DNA from 3 places in the Bradyrhizobium sp. CCBAU 21365 genome. Region 3 is predicted to be linked to each of the others. Evidence: riboswitches for the same ligand, from Rfam matches in the RefSeq annotation. Region 3 holds a riboswitch; each other region holds the start of a gene.
What was found. A riboswitch is a leader RNA that binds a small molecule or an ion and turns the genes downstream of it on or off. The one in region 3 is predicted to bind glycine.

Region 1 (6,398 bases), 1.2 Mb from region 3:
TGGAGCCGGTGGTATGCCCACGCTTTCACGCCCTGGCTGGTCGAACCATTTTATTGGTCACGGGCTTGGGGCCCTGTTTATGCTCCAACGAGGAGTACGGCCCGACTATTGCATCTTCTGCAAACCTCGATGGTCTGTCTCATGGGAAGAAGTCGGAATCTGCATTTTCAGGGTCATCGTTCGTGGCGGTATCTCGTACACGGGCACACGTCACGTGGTGCCAGATTATCCAAACCCGATTCCGAAGCTGCCACACGTAATCAACGCCTTGGAAGATTGGTTCAAGAGCTACACAAAAAAGTATGCTCGAGGCACCATTGTCCCGCAAGGTGGTCTCGCATCAATCAGTAGCGGGAGTACGTTTACCCCAATCGTATCGACCGGATGCGTCGAGCTCCTGGTGGATCTCCGGCCGCCGCCCGAGCTGTCGCCCTCGCAGGTGCATCGTGACCTTCGTAACTGTCTTGATGAAATTACGCGTGACCACCCGGATATCTCGACTGATCTTGAGCTCGTCCTAGCAATGCCCGGCGCGGCAACGCCAAAGGAAAATTGGATCGTTCAATCCATGATCCGAGCTTGGGAAACGATCGAACAGCAGCCTCATCAAGATCCACAAAATTTCAGTGGCTACACCGACGCCTCCGCAATCCGCCAATGGGGTATCCCCACTGCACGGCTCGGTGTACCACCTCGCGCGCGAACGGCAAATCCACAAGACACGATGCCAATGAACCGATTCCACGTCGACGACGCCCAACGTCTCATCAATGTCATTATTAGATCAGCAATCGACACGTGCTCGCGCAGCTTTGAGGAGACCTGCCAATGACGATGCAGATAACTCCCCTGGAGTCCGCAGAGACCAGCAGATACGTGTCGATCGACGGTCGCCGCGTGCACTACAATGCGCTCGAACATGCTGGATCGGCGAACACTCCGGTTATCTTTACTCACGGCGGCGGCCCCGGGGCCACAAGCTGGAACAATTTCTTGTACAACGCCCGTGAGTTTTCAGGTCGATACAACTGCTATTTTTACGATCTGCCTGGCTTTGGTGCGTCAGAATCTGTCCCGATCAGCGGGCCAGTTCATTCATGGTACGCCGAGCAGTTTCTCAAATTCATGGACGCCCTCAAGATAGATCGCGCCCATCTAGTTAACCAATCGTACGGCGGAGCAATGGCAATAAAAGTGGCGGCCTCCGCGCCGACGCGGGTTGACCATTTGGTCATTACTGGATCTCGGCCCATTATTGGAGGGCTAACCGCTCCAGCTTCTGCCCTTAGAGGCAAGAAGGCTCTCCAGCGCTATTATGCCGCTGCCGAAGGACCGACGATGGACCAAATGCGTTCACTCCTGGCGGATCTCGAATTTTACGATCCGGATAGGATCACCGACCTAAACGTGAAGTTGCGGTTTGAGATGAGTATTACGCCCAACGTTCGAGAATTCATTTCCCAGCCGACCAAGCGAGGCCAGCCAGAGAGCCTCTTTGAGGATTTCCGAAAAGTGACGGCTCGCACTCTCATCGTCCACGGTCTTCACGACGCCTTCGGCGGTGTTGACGTTCCGCTCACGATGGTAAACCAGTTCGCCGACGCGAGATTGCATTTAGTAGGGCATGCAGGGCACCACGTGCAAACGGAGTGCCCTGCCGAGTACAATGCGGTAGTTCTCGGCTTTTTGTCCTAACGAACAGCCCAGACGACTACGGCAATATCAAGAATCAAGATCGTTTCAGGGCGGCCTCAACAGTCTCCGCAACAATGCCAGCCGTTGCTGCGGAGAGCGTCCAACCCAAATGACCGTGACCAGTATTGTAGAAGACGCGTGGTCGATGCCCTGCGCCGACACGCGGCAGCATACTTGGCGTCATCGGTCGGAGACCTGACCAGGGGACCACTTCGGCTGTTGAAACTTCAGGAAATAACTTACGCGTCCAGTCAACAAGGGGGCGTACGCGATCGGCCCTGATATCACGGTTAAAGCCATTGAATTCGGCTGTACCCGCCACCCGAAATCGATCAACGCCCAATCGGCTCGTTACAATCTTCGCATCGTCATCTAGCAGACTCACCCAGGGAGCTGCGTTCTGGCTCTGTTGGTCATCCAAATTCACCGTGATCGAATATCCCTTCACGGGATAGATATTGATGCGATCACCCATGCTTGAGGCAATCTTCCTGCTCATCACACCAGCACAAACGACAACTGCATCCGCGTTGATCCTTTCGACTTCCCCGTGCACATTCAGCCAACTCAGGTCGATGCCGGTCGCCGATGTCGCGATTTTTTGCACGGACGATTCATAAAAGAAGCGAGCTCCACGTCGCACGCAAACCATCGCAAGCGCACGTGTGAATTTGTGTATATCGCCGGTTGCATCCGATGGGGTAAAAAAACCACCATAAATGTTGCCGCGGACCGCCGGCTCAATATCGCTGATCTCCTCGACCGTGACGGCACGCCGATCCAATCCTCCTGCGGTGAGTAGTTTGTTCACTTTTCTCGCATGCTCGAAGCTCTTGCGGCTCCAATAGAGGTGCAGAATACCCTTCTTCTCCAAATCAAACGACAATCCCTCTCGTTCGGCGATAGCGAACAGTGCACGCCGGGCTTCCAAAGCCAACTGTACGGTGGAGATTGTGTTGCGCCGGTAGTAGGGAATTTGAGCAATAAACTCTGCAAGCCAAGACATTTTGTGCCAACTCGGCTTGAGATTGAGCAGAAGAGGCGCATCCTTTCGTAGGATCCATTTCATCCCCTTTATTAGGGTCGATTGATGGTTCCATACCTCTGCGTTGCTCACCGAAAGCTGCCCGCCGTTTGCAAACGAAGTCTCCATGCCGGCGTATCGCTCTCGCTCAAAGATCGTGACTGCGTACCCCTTCTCCAAAAGTGAATAGGCCGTTGTAACGCCGGTTATGCCCGCGCCTATGACTAGAACATGTGCCATTTGTTTCAGCTCGCAACTTGGTTGAATGGATCGGAACAGCCGATCATGTGACCCCATCTGTTGCGGTACCTGAGAGTTTCGCCGCGCCAATTTGCGCACAGCTGGCCCCTTCGGTGGACGCTTTGAGCGCCTCTCTCCAGATCGTCGAGCCTGGCGGTCCGGTTTGCCTGAGAGTTTCCGGGGTGGTTGCTCCGTCGGCGCCGACACTCAATGAGTTATCGGACTCTCCCGCAAGGCCTTTGGATGACGTGTCTAAGTTCGCACAACTCTACCCGCGGCGCACCGAACTTAACGCGGCTGTTCGCACTTCGAACGTCGCGGGCATGCGCATGGACTCCGCTAAGGTTGGCCTTAATTTCCGTGATCGCTTAATCGCAAAACCCAGACAGAAAGTAGCTTGCAATGATCTTGAATGGTGACGTCGCGCTGAACGCATCACGACAAGCGATTTGGAAAATGCTTCTCGATCCGAATGTCCTTAAGGCCTGCATTCCCGGTTGTGAGGAATTGGTGAAGCTCGATGACTGCAATTTTGAAGCGACTGCGAAAGTCAAAGTTGGTCCGGTTGCAGCGCGATTCAAAGGCAAAGTTACTTTGGAAGATCTGGACGAGCCGAACGGATGCAAGATTGTAGGCCGAGGAGAAGGGGGCATCGCGGGTTTCGCGAAAGGTAGCGCGACAGTAACGTTAGCGGACATAGATAGCGGTACACTATTGACCTATCACGTCGATGCGCAGATCGGCGGCAAGCTTGCTCAACTCGGACAACGACTTATTTCCAGCGCTGCTAAAACAATAGCTGATGCATTCTTTGCAAAGCTCGCAGCTCTTTCTCAGCTGGAGGTTCACTAGCAGGCCGCTCGGATTGTTAACGACGGAGGCGGCCATCTAACGATGTTCGGTGTTAGAACAGCGTCGAATGTCTTCTGGAATACTGCTTCCGATCGCTCTCTACTAAAGCCTACGGCTCGCGTCGAGCCATTGGTTTGGGAGAGTAGTTTGGCTCAGTTCAATGTCCGCAGTTTGACTCCTCATGATCGTTACAATTTAATAACTGGTACAGTTGGCCCGCGCCCCATTGCATTGATCACGACCATCAATGAATCTGGAGGCGTAAACGCGGCCCCCTTCAGCTTCTTTAACGTACTTGGTGCCGACCCACCGATCGTCGCGTTCACGCCCGGCTTTTATTACACTATGCCACCACGGTTGAAGGATACCGGCGTCAACGTGCTCGCTAACAACGAGTTCGTCGTGAATATGGTGACGGAGGAGCTGACGACGGCGATGAACATCGCCGGCGCCGACTTTCCTGAGATGCATAGCGAGATAGAAGCGATGGGAGTTACGCTTTCAACCTCGCGGCAGATTAAGCCCCCCAGGATTTTGGAATCGCCAGTGAACTTAGAGTGCGTCTTGGTTCGAACGGTCGAAATCGGCCAAAACCAGGTACTGTTTGGTGAAGTCATCGAAATTCATATCAGGGATGACCTGATCGATCCCAAGCGAATGCACGTTAAGTATGACCGACTGAACTATCTGGCTCGAATGGCAGGAGGCAGCGGTGTGTATTCAACAACTCGGGATTTGTTGATAGCTCCGCGGGTGTCTTACGAACAGGTCCGAGCCGACCTGAAGGACGTTCATTCAAAATAGCGAATCGCCTTCCGAGTCAGGTTGGCGTTCCTGCATGCAAGTGGGCAACAGAGTCGAGCAGCCGCAGTCGACTCACGGCAAGGCGCAATCTCGCTCCGCATGGCACCTTCGTGTCGCGGAGTCTGAACTTCGGTGTTCGTGATCCGAACGGAGACCAACTCGCGTTGGACTCACGCAGCGCGGTATTCTATGTCGCCTTCAAACGAGGTAAAGGCATATGCGTTCTATTGGGCATTTCATCGGTGGCAAGGAGGTCAAGGGCACGTCGTGCCGCACGGCCGACGTCTTCGAGCCGATGACCGGCGACGTCCAGGCCAAGGTGGCGCTGGCCTCCAAGGCCGAAGTCCGCGCCGCGGTCGAGAACGCCAGGGCGGCGCAGCCGGAATGGGCCGCAATCAACCCGCAGCGCCGCGCCCGCGTCATGATGAAGTTCGTCGAGCTGGTGCAGCGCGACTACGACAAGCTCGCCGAGCTGCTCGCGCGCGAGCACGGCAAGACCGTTCCCGACGCCAAGGGCGACATCCAGCGCGGCCTCGAGGTCGCCGAGTTCGCCTGCGGCATCCCGCACCTGATGAAGGGCGAGTACACCGAAGGCGCCGGCCCCGGCATCGACATCTATTCGATGCGCCAGCCGCTCGGCGTCGTCGCCGGCATCACGCCGTTCAACTTCCCGGCGATGATCCCGATGTGGAAGTTCGCCCCCGCGATCGCCTGCGGCAACGCGTTCATCCTGAAGCCCTCGGAGCGCGATCCCGGCGTACCGATGAAGCTCGCCGAACTGATGATCGAAGCCGGCCTGCCGGCCGGCATCCTCAATGTCGTCAACGGCGACAAGGAAGCGGTCGACGCCATCCTGGACGATCCCGACGTCAAGGCGATCGGCTTCGTCGGCTCGACGCCCATTGCCCAGTATATCTATGAGCGCGCCGCGCAGACCGGCAAGCGCTGCCAGTGCTTCGGCGGCGCCAAGAACCACGCCATCATCATGCCCGACGCCGACATGGACCAGGCGGTCGATGCGCTGATCGGTGCCGGCTACGGCTCGGCCGGCGAGCGCTGCATGGCGGTGTCGGTTGCGGTACCCGTCGGCAAGACCACGGCCGACCGGCTGATGGAAAAGCTGATCCCGCGCGTCGAGTCGCTCAAGATCGGCACCTCGGTCGATCCCTCGGCCGACTACGGCCCGCTGGTGACCCGCGAGGCGGTCGAGAAGGTCAAGAGCTACATCGACATTGGCGTCAAGGAAGGCGCGACGCTCGCCGTCGACGGCCGCGGCTTCAAGATGCAGGGCTACGAGAACGGCTTCTATCTCGGCGGTTCGCTGTTCGACAACGTCACCAAGGACATGCGGATCTACAAGGAAGAAATCTTCGGCCCGGTGCTGTCGGTGGTGCGCGCCAAGGACTATCACGAGGCGCTGGCGCTGCCGTCCGACCATGACTATGGCAACGGCGTTGCGATCTTCACCCGCGACGGCGACGCCGCGCGCGACTTCGCAGCCAAGGTCAATGTCGGCATGGTCGGCGTCAACGTGCCGATCCCGGTGCCGATCGCCTATTACACCTTCGGCGGCTGGAAGAAGTCCGGCTTCGGCGATCTCAACCAGCACGGCCCGGACTCGGTCCGCTTCTACACCAAGACCAAGACGGTGACCTCGCGCTGGCCGTCTGGCGTCAAGGACGGTGCGGAGTTCTCGATCCCGACGATGAGTTAGCGGATCCGCCGCCGACAGCGGATGAGCTTCATCGAGCTCGTGAATGTCGGCATCGCCCTCGGGCGTTTC
Region 2 (6,398 bases), 160 kb from region 3:
GCAGACGGCGGCGCCGAGCCCGATCACCAGCGAGATCCGTGCGCCGTAGATGATGCGCGACAACAGGTCGCGGCCATAGGCGTCGGTGCCGAGCAGATATTGCGCGCTCGACGGCTTCAGCCGCTGCGACGGCGTCAGTAGCAGGGGATCGTGCGGCGCAAGCAGCGGCGCGAAGATCGCCATCAGGATGATGAGGGCGAGGCAGATCGTCGCAACTGCGATGATCGGCGTCGACGTGAGGAAGCCGAACTTGACGCGGAACGGCCGGGTAACGGGAATAGAGGATTCGGGAAGGGTTTCGATCGCCATTGCTCAGTACCGGATACGAGGATCGAGCAGGGTGTAGGCGAGGTCGATCAACAGATTGACCGCGACATAGATACCCGACGTCAAGAGGATCATCGCCTGGATCACCGGATAGTCGCGCGCCAGCACCGCATCGACGGTGAGGCGGCCGATGCCGGGCAGGTTGAACACGCTTTCGGTGACGACGACCCCGGAGATCAACAGCGCGAAGCCGGAACCGATCACCGTGATGACCGGCACGGCCGCGTTGCGCAGCGCGTGGCGCAGCAGCACGCCGGTCTCGCCGATGCCCTTGGCCCGCGCGGTGCGCACGTAATCCTCTCCGAGCACGTCGAGCATCGAGGCCCGCGTCATGCGCGCGATCAGCGCGACGTAGATGAAGGAGAGGGTGCAGGTCGGCAGGATGATGCGCTCGAAGAACGGGCCGAAGCCGGCCGAGATGCTCTTGAAGCCCTGTACTGGAACCCAGCGCAGATCGATCGCAAAGATCTGGATCAGCACATAGCCGATCACGAATACCGGCACCGAGAAGCCGAGCACCGACAGTCCCATCACGAAGCGGTCGATCCAGGTGCCGTGTTTCCACGCCGCGATCACGCCGAGCGGCACCGCCACCAGGATCGAGAGGATGATGGTGGCCAGCGCGACCGAGATCGACGGCTCGAGACGCGGGCCGATCATCTCGAGGATCGGCTTGTTCGAGATCAGGGAGACGCCGAGGTCGCCGTGCAGCAACTTGGCGACCCAGGTATAGAACTGGATGTAGATCGGCTCGTTCAGACCAAGCGAGGTCCTGATACGTTCGAGCTGTTCGGGCGTCGCGTTGTCGCCGGCGAGGATGGCGGCCGGGTCGCCCGGCGTCAGCCGCAGCAACAGGAACACGAACAGAGCCACCACGCCCATCACGGGAATGGCGGCGAGGATGCGGCGAAGCAGATATCCGAGCAAATTTGATCCGTTGGGTTGTGGTCGATGAAGTCCCCGGCGGGACCGTTGCACACCAGACCGTAGCACAGATGGTAGCAGACTCACGGTAGAACTTGAGCAAGTCCCATGCCATCGGTGCTGCGGATTTTGCGGTGCAGCTAATCAGTCCTGTGGGCCGCGATTATTCCTCCGGTGAAGTTCGAAGCAGTCCACTGGAAGGTGGATTGATTTCAGTTTTGCGCGCGTTGGCAGGCACGTCGAGCCCGGCACCGAACGACGGCGCCATCGGCGGCGTGTCGAGGTCGCGCCAATCGTCGATAGCCTGGGCCACCATCTGCGCCGTCGCCGCCGACAGCGTCCAGCCGAGATGACCGTGGCCCGTGTTGTAGAACACGCCCGGAATCCGTCCGGCGCGAACCACCGGCATCATGTTCGGCATCATCGGGCGCAGGCCCGCCCAGGGCACGACTTTCGACGTATCGATCTTTGGGAAATGATGCCGCACCCAGTCCACCAGCGGTTGAATGCGGTCGGCGCGAATGTCGCGGTTGAAGCCGTTGAACTCGGCGGTGCCGGCGACGCGGAAGCGGTCGGCGCCGAGCCGGCTGGTGACGATCTTCGCAGCTTCATCGAGCAGGCTGACTGTTGGGGCCGCGTTCCGGCTTTGCGGCGCATCGAGCTGCACCGTGATCGAATAGCCCTTCACCGGATAGACATTGACGCGGTCGTTGAGCAGGCTGGCGAAGTGGCGGCTCGCCACGCCTGCGCAAATCACGATCCCGTCCGCTTGCAATTGATGCCGCGTCGCGACCGCAGCTTCATGTGAAGCAGCTTCGTTCCAGCCGATGCGGAAGCCGTCATCGCCGCGTGCGATCGTGTCGACGTCGGCTTCATGGACGAAGCTCGCGCCACGGCGGACGCAGGCGTCGGCGAGGCCGCGGGTGAACTTGTGGATATCGCCGGTTGCGTCCGACGGCGTGAAGAAGCCGCCATAGCAGGCCGTCTGCAGCGCGGGTTCGATGACGCGGATTTCGTCCGATGTCACCGGCCGGCGGTCGAGCCCGCCCTGCTGCAGCAGCGTGTTGACCTTGAGGCCCGCCTCGAACCCGGCCTTGTCGTGATAGACGTGCAGGATGCCGCGGCGTTCGAGATCGAAGGCGATGTTCTCGCGCTGTGCGATCGAGAACAGGTGCTTGCGCGCTTCGATTGCGAGCCGCGTGGTCTCGATGGTGTTGCTGCGATAGCGGGTGATGTGGCCTACGAACTCGCCGATCCAGGAGTATTTGTGCCAGCTCGGCTTCGGGTTCATCAGCAGCGGCGCGTCGCTTCTGAGCATCCAGCGCAGACCCTTGAGGATGGTCGCAGCACTGTTCCAGACCTCGGCATTGCTGGCGGAAAGCTGTCCGCCATTGGCGAACGAGGTTTCCATCGCGGCGTAGCGATGCCTGTCGAGGACAGTCACCTTGTAGCCGCGTTCAAGCAGGGCATAGGCCGTCGTTACGCCGGTGATGCCGGCGCCGATAATCGCGATATGTGGCATGATGGTCTTCAGGCTCCCGTGGGTTAGAGTCGCCGAACCACCGGTGAAACCGGCATTCGGCGCCCCATCTGTCACGGTACCTGAGAGCTTGATCCGCATCGGGCCGGGGCCGGAAGCGAACTATCCCCTTCGGTGGACGTCACGGCCCTTGATGTGCGGCCATGTTCGTCTCTCTCCAGATCGTCCTGACGATACAGTCCTTTTGCCTGAGAGTTTCCGGGGCGGTTGCTCCGTCGGCGCCGAAGGCAACAACACGAATGTTGTCGCTTCGATCTCTCCCGCATCGTCGCGTTGGACGGCCGGACCGTAGGCGAAGCCTTAAAAATGGACAAGGCTAAATTTCGATCCGGCAGTGCCAACGTGTTGTGCAGTGCAGTCGATGTCAGTCCAGCGTCGCCAGCAGTGCCGCCATCAGGCGGCCGCGTTCGGCGAGGCTGTCGACCTCGATGTGCTCGTTGAGCGTATGTGCATCGGCGCCGCGAACGCCGAGGCCGTCGAGCGTGGGGATGCCCATCGCGCCGGTGAAGTTGCCGTCCGAGCCGCCGCCGGCGCTGCCGTGCGGCAGATCGAGACCCATCGCTGCCGCAAGGCCTTTTGCCTTTTCATAGAGCGCCATGGTGCCCGCATCGGGCTCCCACACCGGGCGCGTGACGCCGCGCGTCACCTTGAAGGTCACGTCGTTGGCGGTGCCCGACAATGCCAGCATGCGCTCGACGCCACGGTCGAGATCGGCCTGGCGCTTGGCCATGCTGAGCGCTTCGCCGGTGCAGGTCGTCGCGACGCAATTGACCCACTGGCCGCCATGCACGATGCCGACCGAGAAGGTGCAGTCCTCGGTGGTCATGCCGTCGATGGCGATGATCTGCCGCGCCATCTCGCGGATCGCGGAGCGGCCGGAAGACAGCGTTGCGCCGGCATGGCTGGGCTTGCCGGTGGCTTCCAGATTGAAGCGCGCGATCGCATAGCGGCCGGTGACGACGCCGTTGTTCGGACGGCCGGGCTCCGGCACCAGCACGTACTTGTTGCGCGCGGCTTCCGCCTCGATGATGTCACGCGTCGACGGCGTGCCGACCTCTTCGTCGGGGGTGAACAGCACGGTGATCGGCAGCGGAGTCGTAAAGGAGGCGCGCGCCAATTGCCTGATCGCCTCGATCGACAGGTAGTTGCCGCCCTTCATGTCGAAGATGCCCGGCCCGAAGCACTTGTTGCCTTCGCGCCGCCACTTCAGCTTCTCGATGGTGCCGACGGGGTGAACGGTGTCCAGATGGCCGGCGATCAGGATGCCGGGCTGGCCTTGTTTCGGATGGGGGAAACGGGCGCGGACGCAGCCCGCGAAGCCCTGGCGTCCGGCGATGCGCTCGATCGTCGCACCCATGATCGCCATCTCGCGGGCGGCGAGATCGAGCATGCGTTCGACCGCGGCGGCGTCCCAGGTCGGGCTTTCGCATTCCACCCAGCTGCGCAGGCCCTGCAGCATCGTTTCGGAATCAAAGGGGAGATTGGCGGGGTTCATCGTTGTTCTCTCTTGTTGTTCTGACGGCGCCGGCATCGCGCGCGCGTTACGAAAATCTCAGCCGACGATTTTGTAAAGCCAAAATCTGGCGCGCGGCCTCATTCGTTTGTGTACGTCCGATGCGACCTGAAACCGATTGACGCGCTTGGCGCTTGGTGCAAGTCTCGATTTCACAAGCCATACAGCATGTTAGTTCGCCTAAATAACGAACCACATGCATAACGAATAAGCCGGCTTTGACCAGTTACACGTCAGGAGAGATTGCATGTTCCCTATCTCGCGTTGGAAACACCGCACGCTAGCGGCCGCGTTGACGGCGCTCGCGCTGTCGTTCGCGCCGCAGGAATTGTCATTCGCGCCGCCGGCGATGGCCGCGGGCAAGACCATCACCGCGGTGATGCACTCGGATCTGCGCGTCATCGATCCGATCATGACCACGGCCTACATCACCCGCGATCATGGCTACATGATCTATGACACGCTGCTGGCGACGGATTCCAATTTCAAGATCCAGCCGCAGATGGCGGACTGGAAGGTTTCCGACGACAAGCTGACCTACACGTTCACGCTGCGCGACGGTCTGAAGTGGCACGACGGCGCGCCGGTCACCGCGGAAGACTGCGTCGCCTCGCTGCAGCGTTGGGGCAAGGTCGACGGCATGGGCCAGAAGCTGATGGACTTCGTCGCGAGCCTGGAGGCGACCGACGCCAAGACCATCACGCTGAAGCTGAAGGAACCCTACGGCCTCGTGCTGGAATCGATCGGCAAGCCGTCGTCGCGCGTGCCGTTCATGATGCCGAAGCGTCTGGCCGAGACGCCGCCGGACAAGCCGATCCCGGAACAGATCGGCTCCGGACCGTTCAAATTCGTGCAGGCGGAATTCCAGCCGGGCGTGAAGGCGGTCTATGAGAAGAACAAGGACTACGTGCCGCGCAAGGAGCCGGCGAGCTGGACCGCGGGCGGCAAGGTCGTCAAGGTCGACCGCGTCGAGTGGGTCACGATGGCCGATGCGCAGACCGCGGTGAACGCGTTGCAATCCGGCGACATCGATTTCATGGAGAACCTTCCGTTCGACATGCTGCCGGTGCTCGAAGCCAATCCGGATCTCAAGATCGACGTCCTGAACAAGTTCGGCTTCCAGACCCTCGGACGCATGAACTTCCTCTATCCGCCGTTCGACAATCCGAAGGTGCGCCGGGCTGCGTTCCTGGCGATGAACCAGAAGGACGTGCTCGACGCGCTGGTCGGCAACGCCAAGTACCAGAGGATCTGCGGCGCCTTCTTCGTCTGCGGCACGCCGCTCGAGACGGACGTCGGGGCCGAAACGCTGGTGAAGGGCAACGGACTGGCGGAAGCCAAGAAGGCGCTTGCCGCATCCGGCTATGACGGCACTCCCGTGGTGATCATGGCGCCGGGCGACGTCACGACGTTGAAGGCCCAGCCGGTCGTGGCTGCGCAGCAGTTGCGCGAGGCCGGCTTCAAGGTCGACCTGCAGGCCACCGACTGGCAGACCGTGGTGACCCGCCGCGCCAGCCAGAAGCCGCCGAAGGAAGGCGGCTGGAACATGTTCTTCACCAACTGGGTCGCGGCCGACGTCTCCGATCCGATCGTCAACGCGTCGATCACCGGTCGCGGCAAGAATGGCGGCTGGTTCGGCTGGGCCGAAGACCCGAAGATCGAGGAGCTGCGTGACAAGTTCGCACGCGCCGGCTCGGCTGAGGAAAAGAAGAAGATCGCCGCGGAAATCCAGACCGAGGCCTACGATCAGGTGATCTACGTTCCGCTCGGCCAGTACACCATTCCGAGCGCGTGGCGGAAGTCGCTCACCGGCGTGCTCGACGGCCCGGCAACGCCGATCTTCTGGAACATCGACAAGTCCGAGTAAGCTTGCGGCTTGACGCAAAACGAATGGCCGGGACTTGTCCCGGCCATTTTTCTTTTCGCTATAGCTCGTCAGGTGTGGCTGTCGCGGAGCTGTTCCAGTCCGTCGCTGAGCGGTGGTCCGCCTTGTGGTGCGTGCTGCGGCGGGGAGGGGCGCTCCTTGCGCTGATCGGGTTGGTCGGTTGCGCGCTGCGCGGATGGATCGTCGTTCGGCATCGTCATGCTCCAATT
Region 3 (6,398 bases):
CGAGCGTCGAGAAGGCGTATTCCAGCCGCGCCCGCGCCGGCGTCATGTCGCGCAGCGAGTGACCGACCACGCTCCAGAGGCGCGCGGCATATTCCAGCGCGAATGCGATGACCGCCGCGATTTCGATCGCCCTGAGCAGCCAGCCGACCTGCGCGTCGATCTCTGGCACCGACCCCAGGATCGCCGCAAGCACGTCGACGGCGATGACCGCGATGACGAGCCGAACAAAATGCGAGCCGCCCGAATGCGGCAGGTCATGGCGTTCGAGCAGATCGTAGAGACGGTCGCGCAGCCTGGGATCGTTGATCGTGGGCTTGAGCGGAGCCGTCGCCACCATCAGCCTCTCCGTCAGGCGCCGGCCGATGCCTGTTGACTCATGGCCTGCTCGATCGCCGACAGTGCGGCATTGGCCTTGGCCCCGTCGGGGCCGCCGGCCTGCGCCATGTCGGGGCGGCCGCCGCCGCCCTTGCCGCCGAGCACTTCGGAGCCCTTGCGCACGAGCTCGACCGCGTTGAACCGCGCGGTCAGATCGGCGGTGACGCCGACCACGATGCCGGCCTTGCCGTCCTCGGTGACGCCGACGATCGCGACCACGCCCGAGCCGATCTGCTTCTTGCCGTCGTCGACGAGACTCTTGAGATCCTTGGTCTCGACGCCCTCGACCGCGCGTGCCAGCAGCTTGACGTTGCCGACCTCGCGAACGGCTGAGGCGGCGCCGTTGGACGCACCGCCGCCACCCATCGCGAGCTTCTTGCGGGCGTCAGACAGATCGCGCTCGAGCTTCTTGCGCTCCTCCATCAGCGCGGCGATGCGCGCCGGCACGTCGTCGATCGTGGTGCGCAGCTCCAGCGCCGCGGTCTTGGCCAGCGCGATGGTGTCGTTGGCATGCTTGCGCGCGTGATGTCCGGTCAGCGCCTCGATGCGGCGCACGCCGGACGCGACCGCGCCCTCGCTGGTCACCGAGATCATGCCGATGTCGCCGGTGCGGCGGACATGGGTGCCGCCGCAGAGCTCGACCGACCAGCCAAGCGCGTTCTGGCCGTGATCGCGGGCACCCTTGCCCATCGACACGACGCGAACCTCATCGCCGTACTTCTCGCCGAACAGCGCGCGGGCGCCGGCCTCACGGGCATCGTCGACGCCCATGACCCGGGTCGTGACCTCGTCATTCTCCAGCACGACATCGTTGGCGATGTCCTCGATCCGGGCTAGTTCTTCCGGTGTGATCTGCTTCGGATGCACGAAGTCGAAGCGCAGCCGGTCCGGCGTGACCAGCGAGCCGCGCTGGGCGATGTGATCGCCGAGGACCTGGCGCAGCGCCTCGTGCAACAGATGCGTCGCCGAATGGTTGGCGCGGATCGATGAGCGCCTGCTGTGATCGACCTCGAGCTGCAGTGCGGTGCCGACGCCGAGCGTGCCCTGCTCCACCGTGCCAAGATGCACGAACAGATCGCCGGCCTTCTTCTGCGTGTCGGAGACGCGGAACTTGACGCCCTCGCCGGTCAGCACGCCGGTATCGCCGACCTGGCCGCCGGACTCGCCGTAGAACGGGGTCTGGTTCAGCACGATCGCGCCGCTCTCGCCGGCGTTCAGGCTCTCGACCTCGGCGCCGTCCTTGATCAGCGCCGTCACCGCGCCTTCCGCGCTCTCGGTCTCGTAGCCGAGGAATTCGGTCGCGCCGAGCTTCTCGCGCAGCGGGAACCAGATCGCCTCGCTCGCCGCCTCGCCCGAACCTGCCCAGGAGGCGCGCGCCTTCACGCGCTGCCGCTCCATCGCGTCGGTGAACGACGCCTGGTCGACGCTGATGCCGCGCGACTTCAGCGCGTCCTGCGTCAGATCGAGCGGGAAGCCGTAGGTGTCGTACAGCGTGAACGCGGTGTCGCCGTCGAACATGTCGCCCTTCTTGAGGCCGGCGCTCTTCTCGTCGAGGATCGACAGGCCGCGCGCCAGCGTCTTGCGGAAGCGCGTCTCCTCCAGCCGCAGCGTCTCCTCGATCAGCTTCTCGGCGCGGACCAGATCCGGATAGGCCTGGCCCATCTCGCGGACCAGCGCCCAGACCAGGCGATGCATCAGCGGCTCGCTCGCGCCCAAGAGCTGCGCATGGCGCATCGCACGGCGCATGATCCGGCGCAGCACGTAGCCGCGGCCCTCGTTCGACGGCAGCACGCCGTCGGTGATCAGGAACGCCGACGAGCGCAGATGATCCGCAATCACGCGGTACGAGGCCAGGTTCTGCTCGCTCGGCCCGTGGCCGAGGGCCGACGCCGCCGCATCGATCAGGTTACGGAACAGATCGGTCTCGAACACGCTCTCGACGCCCTGCAGGATGCAGGCCATGCGCTCCAGCCCCATGCCGGTGTCGATCGAGGGACGCGGCAGCGCCACGCGCTCCTCCTTCGTCACCTGCTCGTACTGCATGAACACGAGGTTCCAGAATTCGAGGAAGCGATCGCCATCCTCCTCCGGGCTGCCCGGAGGGCCGCCCCAGATGTGCTCGCCACGGTCGATGAAGATCTCGGAGCACGGACCGCACGGGCCGGTGTCGCCCATCGCCCAGAAATTGTCCGAGGTCGGGATGCGGATGATGCGGTCGTCCGAGAAGCCCGCGATCTTCTTCCAGTAGCCGGCCGCCTCGTCGTCGGTGTGGTAGACGGTGACCAGCAGCTTGTCCTTCTTCAGCCCGAAATCCTTGGTGATTAGATTCCAGGCGAGCTCGATCGCGCGCTCCTTGAAGTAATCGCCGAACGAGAAGTTGCCGAGCATCTCGAAGAAGGTGAGATGGCGCGCGGTGTAGCCGACATTGTCGAGGTCGTTATGCTTGCCGCCGGCGCGCACGCACTTCTGCGACGTCGTGGCGCGCTGATAGGAGCGCTTCTCGACGCCGGTGAAGACGTTCTTGAACTGCACCATGCCGGCATTGGTGAACATCAAGGTCGGGTCGTTGCGCGGAACCAGCGGCGACGAGGCCACGATCTCGTGCCCGTTCTCCTTGAAGAAGTTCAGAAATGTCGACCTGATGTCGTTGACGCTGCTCATGTTCATCCAATCGGAAAAAGGGGCCGGCCAGCCGCAAAAAGGCGTCATTTTCCGGCCGAACGCTTTTAGACATTGCCAGCTGCGGTGTCCAGAAACTGTGCAGGCGGATCATGGGCTTGCCGCGGCAGCACAAAGCCCATTGGATAGTTGCTGCAGCTGCGTTGACAGTCTTGGTGGCGCCGTGTTTTCTACCTACCTATACCTAGTCACGTCGGGAGAGACCGGCCTTACCGCCGGCGCCGAAGGAGCAACCGCCCCGGAAACTCTCAGGCAAAAGGACCGCGTGACGTCTGACATCTGGAAAGAGACGCTGGGGTTCGCCCCGATGCGTCCGCCGACGGGATAATACTCTCAGGCACAGCGACAGATGGGGCTTTCTGCAGGTTTCTCAAGGGGAAATAGGTCCCCGACGGGAACCGCGAGGGCCCTGTGATGCTTGCAAGCGAAACTTCCCCGCTGAAACAGACCCCGCTGCACGCGCTGCACCTTGCGCGCGGCGCCAAGATGGTGCCGTTCGCCGGCTACGACATGCCGGTGCAATATGCGGCCGGCGTGTTGAAGGAGCATCTGCACACCCGCAAGGAAGCCGGCCTGTTCGACGTGTCGCACATGGGCCAGCTGGTGCTGAAGGCCAAATCCGGCAAGGTCGCCGACGCGGCGCTCGCGCTGGAGAAACTGGTGCCGCAGGACATCGTTGGCATCGCGCCGGGACGGCAGCGCTACGCTCAGTTCACCAACAACGAGGGCGGCCTGCTCGACGACCTGATGGTGGCGAATTTCGGCGATCACCTGTTCCTGGTGGTCAACGCCGCCTGCAAGGAAGAGGACGAGGCGCATCTGCGCGCGCATCTCTCCGATAGCTGCGAGATCGTGGCGCTGGCCGACCGCGCGCTGATCGCGCTGCAGGGGCCGAAAGCCGAATCGGCGCTGGCGAAACTTTGTCCAGATGTCAGTTCGATGAAATTCATGGACGCCGGTCCGCGCCGCGTCGCCGACATCGACTGCTTCGTCTCGCGCTCCGGCTATACCGGCGAGGACGGCTTCGAGATCTCGGTGCCCGCGGACAAGGCGGAAGCCCTGGTCACCGCGCTGCTCGACAATCCCGACGTGTTGCCGATCGGCCTCGGCGCGCGCGACAGCCTGCGGCTCGAAGCCGGGCTGTGCCTCTATGGCCATGACATCGACACCACGACGACGCCGGTCGAAGGCGCGCTGGAATGGTCGGTGCAGAAGGTTCGCCGCAGCGGCGGCGCCCGCGCCGGCGGCTTCCCGGGCGCCGACAAGATTCTCGCGCAATTCGCAGATGGCGCCGGGCGCCGGCGGGTCGGCCTGAAGCCCGACGGCCGCGCCCCGGTGCGCGAAGGCGCGGCATTGTTCGCCGATGCCGCCTCGACCGAGCAGATCGGCAAGGTGACCTCGGGCGGCTTCGGCCCGAGCCTCAATGCGCCGGTCGCGATGGGCTATCTGCCTACCGCCCTTTCCACGGCCGGCACCACCGTTTTCGCCGAAGTGCGAGGCCAGCGGCTGCCCCTGAAGGTCGCGGCAACGCCCTTCGTCCCCAATACCTACAAACGCTAAACGCCAAAGGATCGATCCCCATGACGACGCTGTACACGTCCGACCACGAATGGCTCCGCATCGAGGGCGACGTCGCCACGATCGGCATCACCGACTATGCGCAGTCGCAGCTCGGCGACGTCGTGTTCGTCGAACTGCCCAAGGTCGGCCGCAGCCTGAAGAAGGCCGAGGCCGCCGCGGTCGTCGAATCCGTCAAGGCCGCCTCCGACGTCTACGCGCCGATCACCGGCGAGGTGGTCGAGGTCAACGACGCGCTCGCCGCCGAGCCCGCGCTGGTCAATTCGGACGCAGGCGGCAAGGCCTGGTTCTTCAAGATGAAGATTGCCGACAAGGGCGAGCTCGGCGGCCTGATGGATGAGGCCGCCTACGCCGCGCACACCGCCTAAAGGATCACCCCGAGGATCACCCATGAACGCGCCCTTCAAGCCGATCAACGAAGCCGCCACCGATTTCGTCCGCCGCCACATCGGACCGTCGCCGCGCGACATCAACGCGATGCTCGAGACGGTCGGCGCCGCGAGCCTGCAGGCGCTGATGAATGAGACGCTGCCGGCCTCGATCCGGCAGAAGGCGCCGCTCGATCTCGGCCGGGCGCTGAGCGAGACCGAGGCGCTCGCGCATATGAGCGAGCTCGCCGCGCAGAACCAGGTGTTCACCTCGCTGATCGGCCAAGGCTATTCCGGCACCATTTTGCCCGCGGTGATCCAGCGCAACATTTTGGAGAACCCGGCCTGGTACACTGCCTATACGCCGTACCAGCCGGAGATCAGCCAGGGCCGGCTCGAAGCGCTGTTCAACTTCCAGACCATGATCTGCGACCTCACCGGGCTCGACGTCGCCAACGCCTCGCTGCTCGACGAGGCGACCGCAGCGGCGGAGGCGATGGCGCTCGCCGAGCGCCACTCGCAGGTCAAGGCAAAGGTGTTCTTCGTCGACAAGGAGGTGCATCCGCAGACGCTGGCGGTGATGCGCACGCGCGCCGCGCCGCTGGGCTGGGCGCTGGTCGTCGGCGATCCCCTGACCGAGCTCGACAACGCCGATGTGCTCGGCGCGCTGCTGCAGTATCCGGGAACATCGGGTGCGGTGCGCGACCTCAAGCCTGCCATTGCGTCGCTGCGCGCCAAGGGCGCGCTTGCGATCGTCGCGGCGGACCTGCTGTCGCTGACGCTGCTCACCTCGCCCGGCGAGCTCGGCGCCGACATCGCGATCGGCTCGGCGCAGCGGTTCGGCGTGCCGATGGGTTACGGCGGACCGCACGCCGCCTATATGGCGGTGCGCGACACGCTGAAGCGCTCGCTGCCCGGCCGCATCGTCGGCCTCTCGGTGGATTCGCGCGGGCAGCCCGCCTATCGCCTCGCGCTGCAGACCCGCGAGCAGCATATCCGCCGCGAGAAGGCGACCTCGAACATCTGCACCGCGCAGGTGCTGCTCGCCGTGATCGCCTCGATGTATGCGGTCTATCACGGTCCCGAGGGCCTGACCCATATCGCACGCAGCGTGCATCGCCGCGCCACCGTGCTTGCCGCCGGCCTGCGCAAGCTCGGCTTTGCGCCGACCAGCGAAGCGTTCTTCGACACCGTGACCGTCGAGGCCGGCGCCAGGCAGATCGAGCTCGTCACCCGCGCGCTGGCGGAGCGGATCAATCTGCGCATCGGCGCGACCACGCTCGGCATCGCGCTCGACGAGACCTCGACGCCGGAGACGGTCGAGGCGGTGTGGCGCGTGTTCGGCGGCAAGCTCAGCTATGCCGAGATCGAGGCCGGCGCGCACGAGGCGCTGCCGAA

Region 1: another riboswitch for glycine. It lies ahead of XI02_RS34445 (D-amino acid dehydrogenase); the one in region 3 lies ahead of gcvT (glycine cleavage system aminomethyltransferase GcvT).
Region 2: another riboswitch for glycine. It lies ahead of XI02_RS28030 (D-amino acid dehydrogenase); the one in region 3 lies ahead of gcvT (glycine cleavage system aminomethyltransferase GcvT).

The regions. Positions count from the first base shown of each region.
Region 1 is NZ_CP030036.1:7,335,860-7,342,257, forward strand. It holds gene XI02_RS34435 (M20 family metallopeptidase) at 1-832, shown strand, start outside; gene XI02_RS34440 (alpha/beta fold hydrolase) at 829-1,695, shown strand; gene XI02_RS34445 (D-amino acid dehydrogenase) at 1,730-2,959, opposite strand; glycine riboswitch at 3,104-3,200, opposite strand; gene XI02_RS34450 (CoxG family protein) at 3,362-3,811, shown strand; gene XI02_RS34455 (flavin reductase family protein) at 3,959-4,615, shown strand; gene XI02_RS34460 (CoA-acylating methylmalonate-semialdehyde dehydrogenase) at 4,833-6,329, shown strand.
Region 2 is NZ_CP030036.1:5,953,765-5,960,162, reverse strand. It holds gene XI02_RS28040 (ABC transporter permease) at 1-309, opposite strand, end outside; gene XI02_RS28035 (ABC transporter permease) at 313-1,254, opposite strand; gene XI02_RS28030 (D-amino acid dehydrogenase) at 1,415-2,773, opposite strand; glycine riboswitch at 2,840-2,954, opposite strand; glycine riboswitch at 2,958-3,064, opposite strand; gene XI02_RS28025 (M20/M25/M40 family metallo-hydrolase) at 3,156-4,286, opposite strand; gene XI02_RS28020 (ABC transporter substrate-binding protein) at 4,552-6,171, shown strand.
Region 3 is NZ_CP030036.1:6,116,596-6,122,993, forward strand. It holds gene XI02_RS28815 (cyclic nucleotide-gated ion channel) at 1-337, opposite strand, end outside; gene alaS (alanine--tRNA ligase) at 349-3,036, opposite strand; glycine riboswitch at 3,239-3,327, shown strand; gene gcvT (glycine cleavage system aminomethyltransferase GcvT) at 3,469-4,614, shown strand; gene gcvH (glycine cleavage system protein GcvH) at 4,635-5,000, shown strand; gene gcvP (aminomethyl-transferring glycine dehydrogenase) at 5,023-6,398, shown strand, end outside.